Regions from separate parts of the Alteromonas sp. S167 genome, predicted to be linked through region 4. Evidence: predicted binding sites of a transcription regulator. Region 4 holds the regulator's gene; each other region holds the start of a gene.

Region 1 (3,524 bases), on a different contig from region 4:
TAGTAAATGAGATACTAAGGTTTCACTCACCTCGTCTTGCTCGCTATCTACGGCTAAGAATCGAGTCTCAGGGGAATAATCGGTTACTTCTATATCAAGATCGTCAAGCAAAGTACCGCTAAATTCTTTAAACTTTAAGGTCTCAAAAGCACTGGGAAGAATTAAGTTAACGCTTACGCCTTCTCCTGCACAGTTCGAAAGGTCTGCCTCTAGTGTCTTGCGAACGTCTTCAGGCGACGCAAACTTACTTTGGTTAAAGCTATTCAAATAAAGTTTGAAAGACTTCGATTCAATCAGGAATTCAGAGGTAATTGGTACATCACATTCCAAGATGGCGATTTGTGGCTTACCTTTAGTATTTAGCCACGATAACTCGTATCCCGTCCATGTATCTATACCTGAGAATGGTAGTGCTCCTTTACCCAAGGCCAAGGTGTCTCTACTTAAACTACGAGGTACGCCTTGGAGAAGGCCAGGGTTGTATTCAAATTCATATTCAACCTGCTTTCCTAAGGAAAGATCATCGGGTGCTTTTATTGATACTTTTGAGGGTGATTTGTCTGTCGACATAAGAACCTTTTAACATTATCTAGTAACAACAATGGCAAAGTTGACATCGCCATTTATAAGTATAGTGTACCCCAAAAATACGTAGGTAACTCCACAATGGGTCTAACAATTTCAGAACAAATAGATAAATTTGTATCATCTTATGTCGACGCTGCAAACGAGAGTGGTCTCAAAGTGGCTTATGAGGCGAACTGGCCATCTCCGTGTCTAGAACAAACAGCTACCATTGGTGCGTTAGCGCCTAGTGAAGGTGAAATGGTAAGTTGGGCACCTAAAATGCAAAACAGAACGCAAGACGAAATGCACGAGGGAACGCAAGGAAGAATGCAAGAACGCCAGAATAGTTTTTCCAATGTTGAGAATGCGATGTCGCTTTCATTGCATCCTGATTTCTGTGAATTTTTCACCCGTTATTACAGTGCGAATTTTACAGCGACCGCTGAACAAGGTCAGTGTGAGCTTCTTCAAGTTTGGAATGATGAAGATTTCGAAGGTCTTCAACAAAACTTGATTGGACACCTGCTTATGAAACAACGACTTAAGCAAGCTCCAACGCTTTTCTTTGGCTTGACCGATGAAGAAGATTTTATTCTTTCTATTATAAATGACACCGGTGAAGTTGCGCTTGAGCAAGTAGGAAAAGAGCCGCAGCAAATTGTAGCGCCAAATTTGGCGGCGTTTTTAGCATCTCTAACGCCAACACCTACTTGAGCGCTACAGCCAAAGCCAAAAGCTGCAATGCAGAAATTGATTAGGTCACTTTGATAATTGTTTAATTACATCACTTAAAGAGCGCTTTAAAAGCTCAACCTCGTTTTCTAGTTGGGCGACTCTTTCGCTTAGTGCTTGTTCCGCATTGTTCGTGGCAACTACCTTTTTAGGTGTATGCGCACTGCTTACGTTAAAGCGTTTTATAGTCTCAATTGCTTCGGTTACCGATACTTTGAACGGCGCTTTCGAGCGCAGCATGCCAACCGAGGGAGTCACTCCCTCTTGCTGCATCTTATGACACAATAAAACAAGCTTTTGTATATTGTCGTTATTCATTGGTCTTCAGGCTTCCGATAAATAAATTCTTGCTTCAGTTTACCTTGTGAAAAGTGTGAATTTCACTAATAAGTTTGTGTATTCGCCATTTTAATCGGTTAATAGAAAATGCTTTGTAAATAATTTTGATATTAATCAATGGCTTAAAAGTTGGCCTCAATTTTGTTTAACTGTGTTTAGTTGATATATATCAAAACAACGAGTGCACTAAACGTTCAGTCATTATTCATTTAGTGCGTTCTACTATAAAAACTAAGCACATAATGTTTAAACAAGGAATACACATGAAAACGCTTCTATTATCAGTCACACTGGCTTCTTCTGTTCTTCTTTCTGGCTGCGTTGTTTCGGTAGGCGGTGGATCTGATAGTCATTACGGCGCAGACTGGGAAGATAGAGAGTTTAATAATCGCAAGCACATAGCAAAGCTGGAAACAGGCGCAACATATGAAAACGTGCTGCGGAAAATGGGCGTTGCCGACTTCAACGAGCTCTTTGAAAAGCAGGATGGTACCTATCGTGTTTTATTCTATCGTACACAAAAAACCATGGGTGATGGCGTTACAACAAAAGATGAATGCACGCCACTTGTTTTCAAGAATGGAAGCTTGGTAGGTTGGGGCGATAGCGCGTACAGCTTAATGAACTAAAGCGTTGCGCTATATGTAGACTTTAAATGTTAATAAAAAGTTAACATGTGAGGGTTTTTCAAGTAGGCTAACAAATGAACAGTAAAAGTTAACGGATTACGTTTATGTAATCGATATTATTTTACTGATTCAAGTAACCAGTACTTTCAAGTAGTTGATAGTGCCGTTGCATTTCAGCCTTCGAGGAGACCCTCATGAATACTCACGCCTTAAATGATTCAACGGTGCCGCTGCACGAAACGGTTAAAGCAATCTATCTTACCGTCGACGATTTAAAAGTAGCCGCCTCTATTCTCTACAACGCTTATGTAGACGATCCTTTATTTATCGATATTTTCCAGGCCGAAAAAGAAGGTTATGAAAGTCGTCTTCGTTCGGCCATTCGGGAAGAGCTAAATGCATTTTGGGTAGCGGAGCAACCTATAATTGGATTGTTTGATAAAGAACGTCTTATTGCTGTTGCGTGCCTAACTGCGCCTGATGCAGCGTTTGGTGCAGGGCGTTATTGGCATTGGCGTTTGCGTATGCTGCTTACTGCAGGATTATTTGGCACTAAACAAATGCTTGAGAAAGAGGAAAAGGTGCGTTCACTGGTACCTGCTGAAAATTTTCACATGTTGAGCTTTATTGCGGTGCACCCCGACTATCAAGAGCATGGTTTGGGGCATGTTTTACTTGGCGCCATAGACAGCGTAGTAGATGAAGACAATAAGAGTGAAGGTGTCTCTGTTTTTGTCACGGTTGCCAAACATCGTTCGTTTTTCAACGATGATAACTATGAAATTGTAGGACAAGTCAGTCTTTCGCATGTTACTGGCGAAGTAATGTACAGAAAAAAGTAACAGCAATTCGCAAATTCTTTCCCTAAAGTCACATTTTCTTCAGCGTTTGTAAGACATTTCCTACAAATGCTGTGAGCGATCTTACCTATTTTGTGTATATTAAAATTAGACTAAAGTCTAAAGTCACTGATTTAATTAAATTTTTCTAGAGAAGACAAAAAAGTCCAAAAAAACACCCTTAAAAGTTTGTAATTCCATATGGCGGTAATATTTGGAAGGGATACTATGTACATGTCACAGGGATACACGACGAGTCAGGAAGATTTGAAAGGACTAACTGGGACAACTTAAGGACGAGATTCTCACAGGACAGTGAGTGAATGGAATGGAACACAGCGTGGACGCTGTAAACGAAAAGTACGGAATGCTGGGATGGATTGAAGGGACTAGTTCAAGGATAAGCGTAAGGGACTGG
Region 2 (3,524 bases), on a different contig from region 4:
TGTTTAGCTAACATGTCTAGAAGCTGCTGTGCTTCCTCATGGCCTAATAGCTGATAAGCATTATTTGTTAATAGCTGACTTAGATGTGTTGCCACTACAGTAGCTGCGTCTACCACAGTATAACCAAGGGTTTGTGCATGCTCGCGCTTGTTAGGCTTTATCCAAACCGCATCTAGCCCAAAGGCTGGGTCTTTGGTTACTCTACCTTCAAGCTTGCCAAATACTTGTCCTGGGTTAATCGCCAATTCTTCGTCATGGCTAATAACAGAATCACCTATGGTTACGCCCAGCATGGCAATGGTGTAGGTATTAGGTTCTAGGTCGAGGTTATCTCGAATGTGTACAGGTGGAATAAGAAATCCAAGCTCTTGGGACAACTTCTTTCGCACCCCTTTGATACGCGTTAATAGCTCACCACCCTGTGACTTATCAACCAACGGAATTAAGCGATAGCCCACTTCAAGTCCAATAGTATCTACCTGTTGTACATCGTCCCATCCAAGTTCTTTTACCTCAGGCGCAACAGTTTCATCTTTCACTACATTGTCTGGCACAGCTGGCGCTTCAGCGCGTTTTTTCTCTTGTACTGTTTGCCAGTAAGCAAACCCGGCGATTAAAAAAGAGAAGCCTAAAAATGCAATATGCGGCATACCAGGAATAATACCCATGACAAACAACACGCCAGATGCAATATATAGCGCTTGATTATTGCCTAGCTGACCACGTATTTCTTTACCCATTTCTTGTGTTTCGTTTTCACGCGTCACAATAATGGCTGTTGCAACAGAAAGTAGAAGTGAAGGAATTTGCGCTACAAGACCGTCACCAATGGTTAAGATAGTATAAATTTCTATGGCGTTACCGAACGACAGGTCGTGCTGAATCATGCCAATAAACAGCCCACCAACAATATTGATAAGCATAATGAACAAGCCCGCTACAGCATCACCTTTTACGAATTTAGAAGCACCATCCATCGACCCGTAAAAGTCTGCTTCTGCAGTAATTTCTTCACGGCGCTGACGGGCTTGATCTTGGTCTATGTAACCAGCATTAAGGTCGGCATCAATTGCCATTTGCTTACCAGGCATAGCGTCTAACGTAAAGCGGGCGCTTACTTCAGATATGCGCCCAGCACCAGCTGTCACAACTTTAAAGTTAATGATGAGTAGAATAGCGAATACTACGATACCCACGGCATAGTTGCCGCCGATAACAACTGCACCAAACGCTTCAATTACCTTACCTGCAGCGTCCCCCCCTTCATGACCATAAAGCAATACCACACGCGTTGATGCAACGTTTAACGCCAATCGCAAAACAGTTGCGATAAGTAGCACAAGAGGAAAGATACCAAAATCGACAGGACGCTGGGTAAGTACAGCAACTAAGATGATGACAAGCGAAAGCGCAATGTTAAAACTGAACAGGACGTCCAGTAAAAATGGGGGCATGGGCAATATAACCATGCCCATAATCGCTAAAAGTACAATTGGCGCACCAAGCCCGCTGGTAAAATTTTGCAGCTGATTTTTATCGAAACGCTGAAGATAACCGGATAACTGCATCGTTTACTGTCTCACTATCAGAAAATTGACGCTTTACGTAATACTGATAGGTGTTTTACAACTAACGTGCCAGCTTTTAGCTAAGTAACTTACTGCCTACTTAGCACCTGATATATAACTATTTTTAGCGTTTAACACACTACTTCATTTTGAACTATCGACGATACTCAGGCGGTATCGGTAGGTCGCGTTTTAATGGTTTAGGGCGTTTTCCTTTACCTGCACGATGGGCTTTTAACTGATATACGTGGGCTAATACTTGAGCAACCGCCATAAACAGCGCATTAGGGATCTCTTCTTCTACTTCTGTAGAGTAGAAAATTGCACGTGCTAGCATGGGGGATGGAATTAACGGCACATCATTAGCGGTAGCAATTTTTCTAATATGCATAGCGAGTTCATCTGCGCCTTTAGCTACTACCACAGGTGCTCGTGTACCGTTTTCATCATACTTAATGGCAACCGAGAAATGGGTAGGGTTAGTCACGACCACGTCAGCTTTAGGCACGTCTTGCATCATACGTTTGGTGGCAGCTTGATATTGCAAACGACGAATACGGCCTTTTACCATGGGGTCGCCCTCAGCGTTTTTACGCTCGTCTTTCACCTCTTGTTTGGTCATTTTCATTTCTTTGTTGTGCTTATACACTTGATAAGGCACATCAATTAACGCAATGGGTATCATGCCGCAGGCCAGAATGAGAAACGCCCACTTCAACATATCAAGCGCATGAAAAATATTGCCCGGATATAACTCCATATCGAGGTGTAATGCTTCATCTTGGAAGTACAGTAACGCCCCTATTGCCATTGAGATAATAAGCACAACTTTGGCGATAGACTTCAATAGCTCAACCAAACCATTCATGCCAAACATGCGTTTGAAGCCCTGAATAGGACTCATTTTAGAGCCTTTCGGTTTTGCGCCTTCCCACGTAAAGTTATAACCACCAAGCGCTATTGAGCCGTAAATACCGGCAATCATTGCCACCACCATGTAAAGCAACACCGATGGTCCAACGGCGGAAAAGGCTTCTCCCCAAGCACCAAACATGTGGGTAAGGTCGTAAGTTTCATCGCGAGATAGCGTGAACATGCGTTTGGTAAGTGAAAACACAGATTCGGCAATCCAACCGCCAACGAATAAAAACATAAAGGCGCTTATCACCAATACCAGCGTGGTAGACAATTCGCGGGATCGCGCAATCTGCCCTTTCTTCCGGGCATCTTCGAGTTTTTTCCCCGTGGGGTCTTCTGTTTTTTCACTTGAATCTGCCATTTGTTTGCTCTTTTTGCCTTTGTTGCGATGGGAGCAGAGCGACTTACAAGCACGCTGTAAACCCATCCATGGGCGCTCTGCCACCGCATCCATGCGGTGGAAGGCTTGCAAGTCGCCCTGCTCCTCTCGCCTAGTTTGTCATTTGGCTTGCTCGCAAACCTGTCATTTTCCGCGAACAATTTCTATCGCGACTTGTCTTTTTTAAGGACAAATATTCAATAGCTCACACATAAACTGTTCGGCGCGAAGCCACTGGGTTTCATAGTGTGCGGTAAAGTTGTCTAGCGTAATCCAAATAATCAGTAGGCCCATTACCTGTGCAATGGAAAAACCAATACTGAAAATATTCAGCTGCGGCGCGGCTTTTGTCATAACGCCAAACGCTAGGTTAACAATTAGAAGCGACACAATAGGGGCCAAAGATAATGTTACGGCCGAAAAAAACATCCAGCCCGCCCAATGTGCGATATCGCGAAATTGCTCGCCAGTCCACCAGGCCTCGCCGATGGGAAATGCCTCGAAACTCATTACAATCATGTGGATCATCGACAAATGGCCATCTAGGGTCCAAAAAAGCAGCGTAGCTAAAATAAGGTAAAACTGACCTACCGCAGGTACGTTAATGCCATTAACGGGGTCAACGATTGACGCAAAACCCAAACCGGTTTGCATAGCTA
Region 3 (3,524 bases), on a different contig from region 4:
ATTAATTCATCTGCAGATTCGTATTTGTGTTTATACAGGAGTGAGGCAAGGCGACTTCGTACTAGATATTGCTTGCTGTCGCCAAGCACGATGCCGCATTGCTTTTCGAGAAATTCTCGAAATTTTAGGTAGCTTTCTGGCGATACTTCTTTATTGGCCAATCGCATTATGCTCCGTTATTCACATTCAGTCATCAACCACTTTTGAACCGCAGTTGCCAGTTCATCTGGGTGGAATTTAGCGATAAAGTCGTCAGCCCCCACTTTTTGAACCATTGCTTGGTTGAATACACCGCTTAATGACGTATGCAATACAACATGCAGTTTCTGAAGCTCAGGGGTATTTTTAATTTCTGCAGTTAAGGTATAGCCGTCCATTTCAGGCATTTCAATGTCAGAAACCAAAACACCCACACGATTCGTGACGTCACCGTACTCCTCAGCGATCTCTTTTAAACGATTCAAGGCTTCTAAACCGTTTTTAGCCAATTCCATTTCGAGCCCAAGCGCAGTAAGTGCCTTTTTAACTTGGTTGCGCGCAACAGCGCTGTCGTCGGCAATAAATATAATTTTATTCTCTTGGCCTTCTGTGGTCAGGCTATCAGCTACATCATTGCTCACTTCCGCATTAAGAGGAGATATTTCGTTAAGGATCTTCTCAACGTCCAAAATTTCAATTAGCTCGTTTTCAACTTCGGTGACTGCAGTAAGGTAACTCGCTCTACCTGTGCCTTGAGGTGGAGGCATAATAGCATCCCAGTTGGTATTGATAATGCGCTCTACCGCACCAACTAAAAACCCTTGTACCGAACGATTGTATTCGGCAATCACAATAAAAGCGTTTTTAAGATCTTCTATTTTTTTGCCTCGGGTTGCCATGCTAAGGTCGATAACCGATATTGTTTGACCACGAATGTGCGCTACGCCACGCACCAAAGGATTTAATTTAGGCATTGCGGTTAGAGGTGGGCATTGCAGTACTTCTCGTACCTTAAACACGTTTATTCCAAAACGCTGACGCCCATTGAGTCTAAACAGCAATAGCTCCAAGCGATTCTGACCAACGAGCTGTGTACGCTGGTTTACTGAATCTAAAATCCCCGACATAAGTCACCTCTAAATAATACTGGGCACGATCATTGCCTCTTATGTTAAAGATAGACAATATCACTAAATTTTTGCAGGTTAAACGACAGAAAAATGACGCTTTGTTGGTTATCGGCCAAACAGAGTGTTACTTAAGCGCGTTTGCTGCGTTGAGATTATTAAGCATAGTCAATAACTCACTAACTGAACACGAAAAATTACGATGAAACAAACAAATATTCGCCTACATTTCAATATAGCTAAATTTTGGGCTGTGTCAGCGCTGTTGTTTATTTCAGCAACCGCGACGGCATCGACTTCACAACACGCCGAAGTGGAGGAAGGAGCCAAACAATATTTACTATCGCAGCTTGATGAAGCGTCCGGCAACACCGACCTTGATGTATCAATAGTGGAAATTGATGAACGAATAAATATACCCAACTGCCCTACCGGATTTCAGTACAATGCGTCAGAAGAAGCACTGGCTCAATCATATATCTCTGTAAGAGTAAGCTGTCGAAACAACGACTGGTACTTGTTTACTAGTGGCCAGGTGACTAGGACAAAAGAAATAGTGGTGCTACAAGGTGCCGTCAGCCCTGGTACCGTGCTCACATCTTCAAATTTAACGCTTGCTAAAATTGATGTTAAGCGACTACGCCACACCGCATTTAGTGACATCGATAGTGTGGTAGGTGCCCGCATGAAGCGCAGAGCAACCAACGGACAAGCAGTACAAGCTAATATGCTATGTTTTATCTGTAAGGGCGATCGCATTACTATTACCGCTGAAGTTGCAGGAATGAGAGTAAAAACAGCAGGAATTGCCCAACAGGACGGTGTTGTAGGCGACAGTATCAAGGTTATTAACGCCAGTAGCCAGAAAGCGGTAGTAGCAAGAGTCGCCAGTTCGGAAGAAGTCGTGATACACTTGTGATTGAGGCTCTCAATACGTTCCTTTTTGTTGAGAAAAAGGCTAAAGAAAAAGGCTCTGCGGCCGATACATCTTACAGAGGCAAAAAGGTAGTGAGGAATTAATATGGCAATTAACAATATAAACAATGGGTTACCTAAAACCCCTGTTGATAATGGTAAGGTTGCTCAGCAAAATCAAACGCAGCAATCTCAGCAGCAAACGTCTGCACAAAATGCAGCGGCTGCTCCTGCAGCACCACGTCAAGATTCAGTTTCATTGACGCAATCTGCACAACAGTTAAATCAGGTTCAGAAAAAAGGCTCTGAAGCGCCAGTAAACCAAGAAAAGGTTGATCGCCTTAAAAAAGCGATTCAAAGCGGCGAGTATCGAGTAAATCCAGAGGTTTTAGCGAATAAAATAGCAAAATTGGAATCTGAGATTTTTAGTTCAAAGTAATTCACTGTTAAGGACACTGTGTGACGTCACAAACATCATCTGTTTCAGAGCTTTTAAAAAGACAGGTTGAACACCTTTCTACTCTTGCTGCAGTGCTTGAGAAAGAGCTGCAGCTTATTAGCTCACGTGAAGCAGAGCCATTGATGAAACTGCTTGATGACAAAACTCAGTTGTTAGAAGTTATACAGAAAACTGACGTTGAAATTGAAAAAGCTATTAGCGCTCAAGGCAGTATGCAAGCTGAAGACGACGCGCTGATGGAGCAAGCCAAATCACTGTTAGACGACTGCAAGTATCGCACTCAAGTTAATCAAAAAGCCGTTGAGCAAGGACAGCTACGCCTCACACATTTGCGGAATTTGATGATGGAAGTGCGAGCAAAAGAGTCGCTGACTTATGACAAAAAAGGCAAACCTAAAGGTGGAACTTTAGGTTCTGGGGTAAGCGCCTAAACGTGGTCGTGATTTAAGGCGTTCAGCGTTAAACGCCCACCTGATGGGCGTTTTTTGATTCTACGTGCTACAACCTATTAACTAAACATTACTTGTTAGTAATACTTAACTTCCCTGACCCTTCTTGGCTTTGCAGTAGTTAAATACAAATCATATACCTGCTTCATATCTAACGATAGTTCGGTAACATACGTGTCATCACCTACAGGGTAAGCTTTCACAACTTTCGCACCACGAATAACACCTTCTACTGATGCTCTTAGGGTTTCGCTTTCAACAACCAGGCTGGATAACGCCTGATCGCCCTGTAGCTTCTGACCATAAACCTGTTCAGCAAGCTCTCTGTAAGCATCAAGCTTGGACGCTTTCATCGCCATAATGCGTTTTATACTGTCGCTTTCTCCTCGCTGAGACATTATAGGCGCATAGCCTATTGCCGTGAGCGTTGGGTAAGTGTCGGGCTCGATGGTTTCATACTCGACATGTTTGTCGATTATCCCGCAGCCGGTTATTCCCAAAACGACGGCAATCGCTGCAAACCTGCACACAGAGCGCATGCGCGAAAAAATTGGTAACGACATAAGGTTACTCCTTACAAAGCACTGAGGCCTT
Region 4 (3,524 bases):
TTTAGGTAGGTTTCGAACGTCAATGCTTACTGCCACTTGGTCATATTCATCAACCACAGTGTGGGTTAGGGTAGGCAGTAAGTTCACGGGAATATTGTCTACGCAATAGTACCCTAAATCCTCTAACGCTCGCAGTGCGACCGATTTCCCTGAGCCTGAACGACCACTGATAATAATCAGCTTCACCTTGCCTCTCCCTTTATTAAAATCTTAAGCACGCACTGCTTATTGCAGTGAGATCATATCTCTTACGACGTTAGCCCAGCGCTTTTATTATATCGTCGCTGGTGGTTGCGCGTCTTATTGCTTTTACGGTGTCTTTATTGTTCAGCTTGCCAGCTACGGTGGCTAGCGTTTGTAGGTGCCCTTCGGTTTGTTCTTCTGGTACCAAAAGTGCAAAAAAGATATCTACCGGCTTTTCATCAATAGCATCAAAATCGATTGCTGGTGTACTGGTTACCACAATTGCAATAACTCTATCAAGACCAGCTAAGCGTCCATGGGGAAGGGCGATACCGTTTCCAATGCCGGTGCTCCCCATACGCTCTCGCGACATTAGGCTGTTTAATACAGTAGCGCCGTCTATATTCTCATTATTTTTAGCCGCAATGTCGGCAATGATTTCTAGAATACGCTTTTTACTATTACATTGAACCGCACACTCGGTGCGGTCCAAACTTACGATGGCTTGTATATCCATACTTAATTAACTACTAATGTTTTTTGAGTTTTTCCTTATGCTTGATTACCTGCCGGTCGAGCTTATCAACCATGCTGTCAATCGCCGCATACATGTCGGTATTTTCTGAGGATGCGAATACTTCAGCGCCACTTAAGTGAACTGTCGCTTCGGCTTTTTGATTTAATTTTTCAACGTTCAGGATGACATGCACATTAGAAATGTGATCAAAGTGACGTTCAAGTTTGCTGAACTTCGTATCGACATAATTACGCAAAGAGTCGGTGATTTCGACATGATGACCAGTAAGGTTGATTTGCATATTTCGTCTTCCTTATATTATGTAGCCCGTTAAATAAGGCTTTTGCGTTGGTTCGACGGCGGGATCGATAACGATTCCCGGTATTTTGCTATTGTTCGCCGGGCAACTTTAATGCCTTGTTCGGCCAACAATGAAGCAATCTTGCTATCACTTAGCGGCTTGCTAGGTTTTTCAGCTGCCACTAACTTCTTGATCAATGCACGTATCGCTGTAGATGAACACTCACCACCCGACTCGGTTGCTACGTGGCTCGAGAAGAAATACTTCAATTCGAATATACCGCGAGGCGTATGCATATACTTTTGCGTGGTGACGCGTGAAATAGTGGATTCGTGCATATCTACCATTTCTGCGACATCATTGAGAACCATTGGTTTCATCATTTCTGGGCCATGCTCAAAAAAGCCCATCTGTTGCTGCACAATACAATTAGCAACCTTCATTAAGGTGTCGTTACGCGACTCTAGGCTTTTGATAAACCATTTGGCTTCTTGCATGTGTGAGCGAATAAACTGCGAGTCGCTACTGTTTTTTGCACGACGACTCATTGCAGCATATTGTTGATTAACGCTAAGTTTTGGCAGGCTATCAGGGTTTAGCTCTACCACCCAGCGCCCGTTCTTTTTGGTAACCGATACGTCTGGAATAACGTATTCGGGTTCTTTAGTAACTAAAGCACTACCAGGGCGAGGATTCAAGGTTTGCAGCAAGCGCATTGCTTCGCGAAGCTGATCTTCTTTCAAACGGCTTTTACGCATGAGCGTACGGTAGTCTTTACTGCTAAGAAGGTCTGAATATTCTTCAATAAGCTGCTTGGCTTCAGCAAGCCACGGTGTGTCCTCAGAGAACTGACGTAGCTGCACCATAAGGCACTCTTGTGGAGAACGTGAGCCAGAACCAATGGGGTCGAACATTTGAATACGTTTTAACACGCACTCTACTTCATCCATTTCAATTAGCTCATCGCTGTCTTCGTCTAACACTTCCTCAGCGTTGACCGCTTCTAGAATATCTTCAAGTGACACGGTTAGATAACCCGACTCATCAATAGAGTCGATGATTGCCATGGCAATGGCTCTGTCGGTATCAGAGAAAGGGGTTAAACGCATCTGCCACAGCAAGTGTTCTTGAATGTCTTCGGTAGTTTCGCCCTGAAAAATTTGTTCGTCATCACTGGCTGGGCCAGGCGCGGGCGCAGAAGAGGCCGAGTAGTATTCATCCCACGTGCTGTCTATGGGAAGTTCGTCTGGTAAATCGTTCTTTTCAAGCGCATCTCCGGCTTCTAACGTATCGCTTGAAGCCGTAGGTTGAACATCGCCACTGTCGTCGTTGTCGATGTTGTTCTTTTCACCTTGAGGTTCGTCGTTGCCTTCTTCAACTTCTAAAAGCGGATTAGAGTCCAGCGCTTCTTGAATTTCCTGTTGAAGGTCAAGCGTAGAAAGCTGCAGCAGTTTGATAGCCTGCTGAAGCTGAGGTGTCATGGTAAGTTGTTGGCTAAATTTTAGCTGTAAAGATGGTTTCATCTACGTCTTATTTAAATACTTTAAATTGAATACACCAAGAGCGAAACTGAAAAAATGACAATCCGGTTACTTTAACTATAGCCTGAATTGTTCGCCTAGGTATACATCCCTAACTTTTTGATTACTTAAAACCTGTTCTGCGGTTCCCTGCGCAATTAATTCGCCATGACTCACAATGTACGCTTTCTCACAAACATCCAATGTTTCTCGTACGTTATGATCGGTGATAAGAATGCCTATGCCTCTATCACGAAGATGTTGAATGATCTTCTTTATATCATTAACTGATATAGGATCAACACCAGCAAATGGTTCGTCTAGCAAAATAAACTGTGGTTTCGCCGCCAGCGCTCGCGCTATTTCAACACGACGTCTTTCACCGCCCGACAAACTCATCCCCGCACTATTACGTATATGGTTAATATTAAATTCATCAAGTAGTGCGTCGGCTTCTTCTTCTTGTTGTTGTGAATTTAAATCTTTACGCGTTTGTAAAATAGCCATGATATTTTCATGCACAGTAAGCTTTCTAAAAATAGACGCTTCCTGCGGGAGGTAGCCAATTCCGCGGCGTGCACGTTCATGCATAGGTTGGTGAGTAAGCTCATTGTCGTCTATTTCAATTTTGCCTTTGTCTAGCGGAACAAGGCCGACAATCATATAAAATGTAGTGGTCTTACCAGCGCCATTCGGACCCAATAGCCCAACAATTTGCCCTGTTGATACCGATAAGCTAACGTCGCGCACGACTTGTCTGGCTTTATAGGCTTTTGCAAGGTTCTTTGCACTTAACGTCGCCATAACTATTCGTTACCTTCGTTGTCTTTTTTGTCGTCTTGAGACTTTGCTTTTCGAATGGTTTCAGGTGTAAATACGGTGGTTACTCTGCCATCACCATCGGTATCGTCACCGCCAGTTGCAAGCAGTTGCTCTGTAATCATGTCGAAAGTAATGTTATCGCCTTGCACCATGCTGGTATCTTGCTTAAGTTCGGCTTTAC

Evidence for each region. The regulator sigma-54, encoded in region 4, starts transcription at its own class of promoters, with help from an activator protein. The targets are predictions, from matches to a motif close to GTTGGCACGNNNNTNGNNT.
Region 1: the regulator sigma-54 is predicted to act here: its motif matches at 1,767-1,785, upstream of V7R35_RS00800 (DUF3192 domain-containing protein).
Region 2: the regulator sigma-54 is predicted to act here: its motif matches at 1,624-1,642, upstream of flhA (flagellar biosynthesis protein FlhA).
Region 3: the regulator sigma-54 is predicted to act here: its motif matches at 1,126-1,144, upstream of flgA (flagellar basal body P-ring formation chaperone FlgA).

What each region holds. Positions count from the first base shown of each region.
Region 1 covers NZ_JAZETR010000001.1:188,218-191,741, forward strand. Annotated here, with positions in the region: gene queF (NADPH-dependent 7-cyano-7-deazaguanine reductase QueF) at 1-570, opposite strand, end outside; gene syd (SecY-interacting protein) at 667-1,281, shown strand; gene V7R35_RS00795 (hypothetical protein) at 1,327-1,617, opposite strand; gene V7R35_RS00800 (DUF3192 domain-containing protein) at 1,902-2,267, shown strand; gene V7R35_RS00805 (GNAT family N-acetyltransferase) at 2,462-3,109, shown strand.
Region 2 covers NZ_JAZETR010000001.1:325,197-328,720, reverse strand. Annotated here, with positions in the region: gene flhA (flagellar biosynthesis protein FlhA) at 1-1,568, opposite strand, end outside; gene flhB (flagellar biosynthesis protein FlhB) at 1,723-2,847, opposite strand; gene fliR (flagellar biosynthetic protein FliR) at 3,049-3,524, opposite strand, start outside.
Region 3 covers NZ_JAZETR010000001.1:263,356-266,879, reverse strand. Annotated here, with positions in the region: gene V7R35_RS01065 (CheR family methyltransferase) at 1-161, opposite strand, end outside; gene V7R35_RS01060 (chemotaxis protein CheV) at 177-1,106, opposite strand; gene flgA (flagellar basal body P-ring formation chaperone FlgA) at 1,309-2,025, shown strand; gene flgM (flagellar biosynthesis anti-sigma factor FlgM) at 2,128-2,460, shown strand; gene flgN (flagellar export chaperone FlgN) at 2,481-2,912, shown strand; gene V7R35_RS01040 (LPP20 family lipoprotein) at 3,008-3,469, opposite strand.
Region 4 covers NZ_JAZETR010000008.1:219,260-222,783, forward strand. Annotated here, with positions in the region: gene rapZ (RNase adapter RapZ) at 1-186, opposite strand, end outside; gene ptsN (PTS IIA-like nitrogen regulatory protein PtsN) at 257-700, opposite strand; gene hpf (ribosome hibernation promoting factor) at 714-1,001, opposite strand; gene V7R35_RS13775 (RNA polymerase factor sigma-54) at 1,031-2,524, opposite strand; gene lptB (LPS export ABC transporter ATP-binding protein) at 2,600-3,325, opposite strand; gene lptA (lipopolysaccharide transport periplasmic protein LptA) at 3,328-3,524, opposite strand, start outside.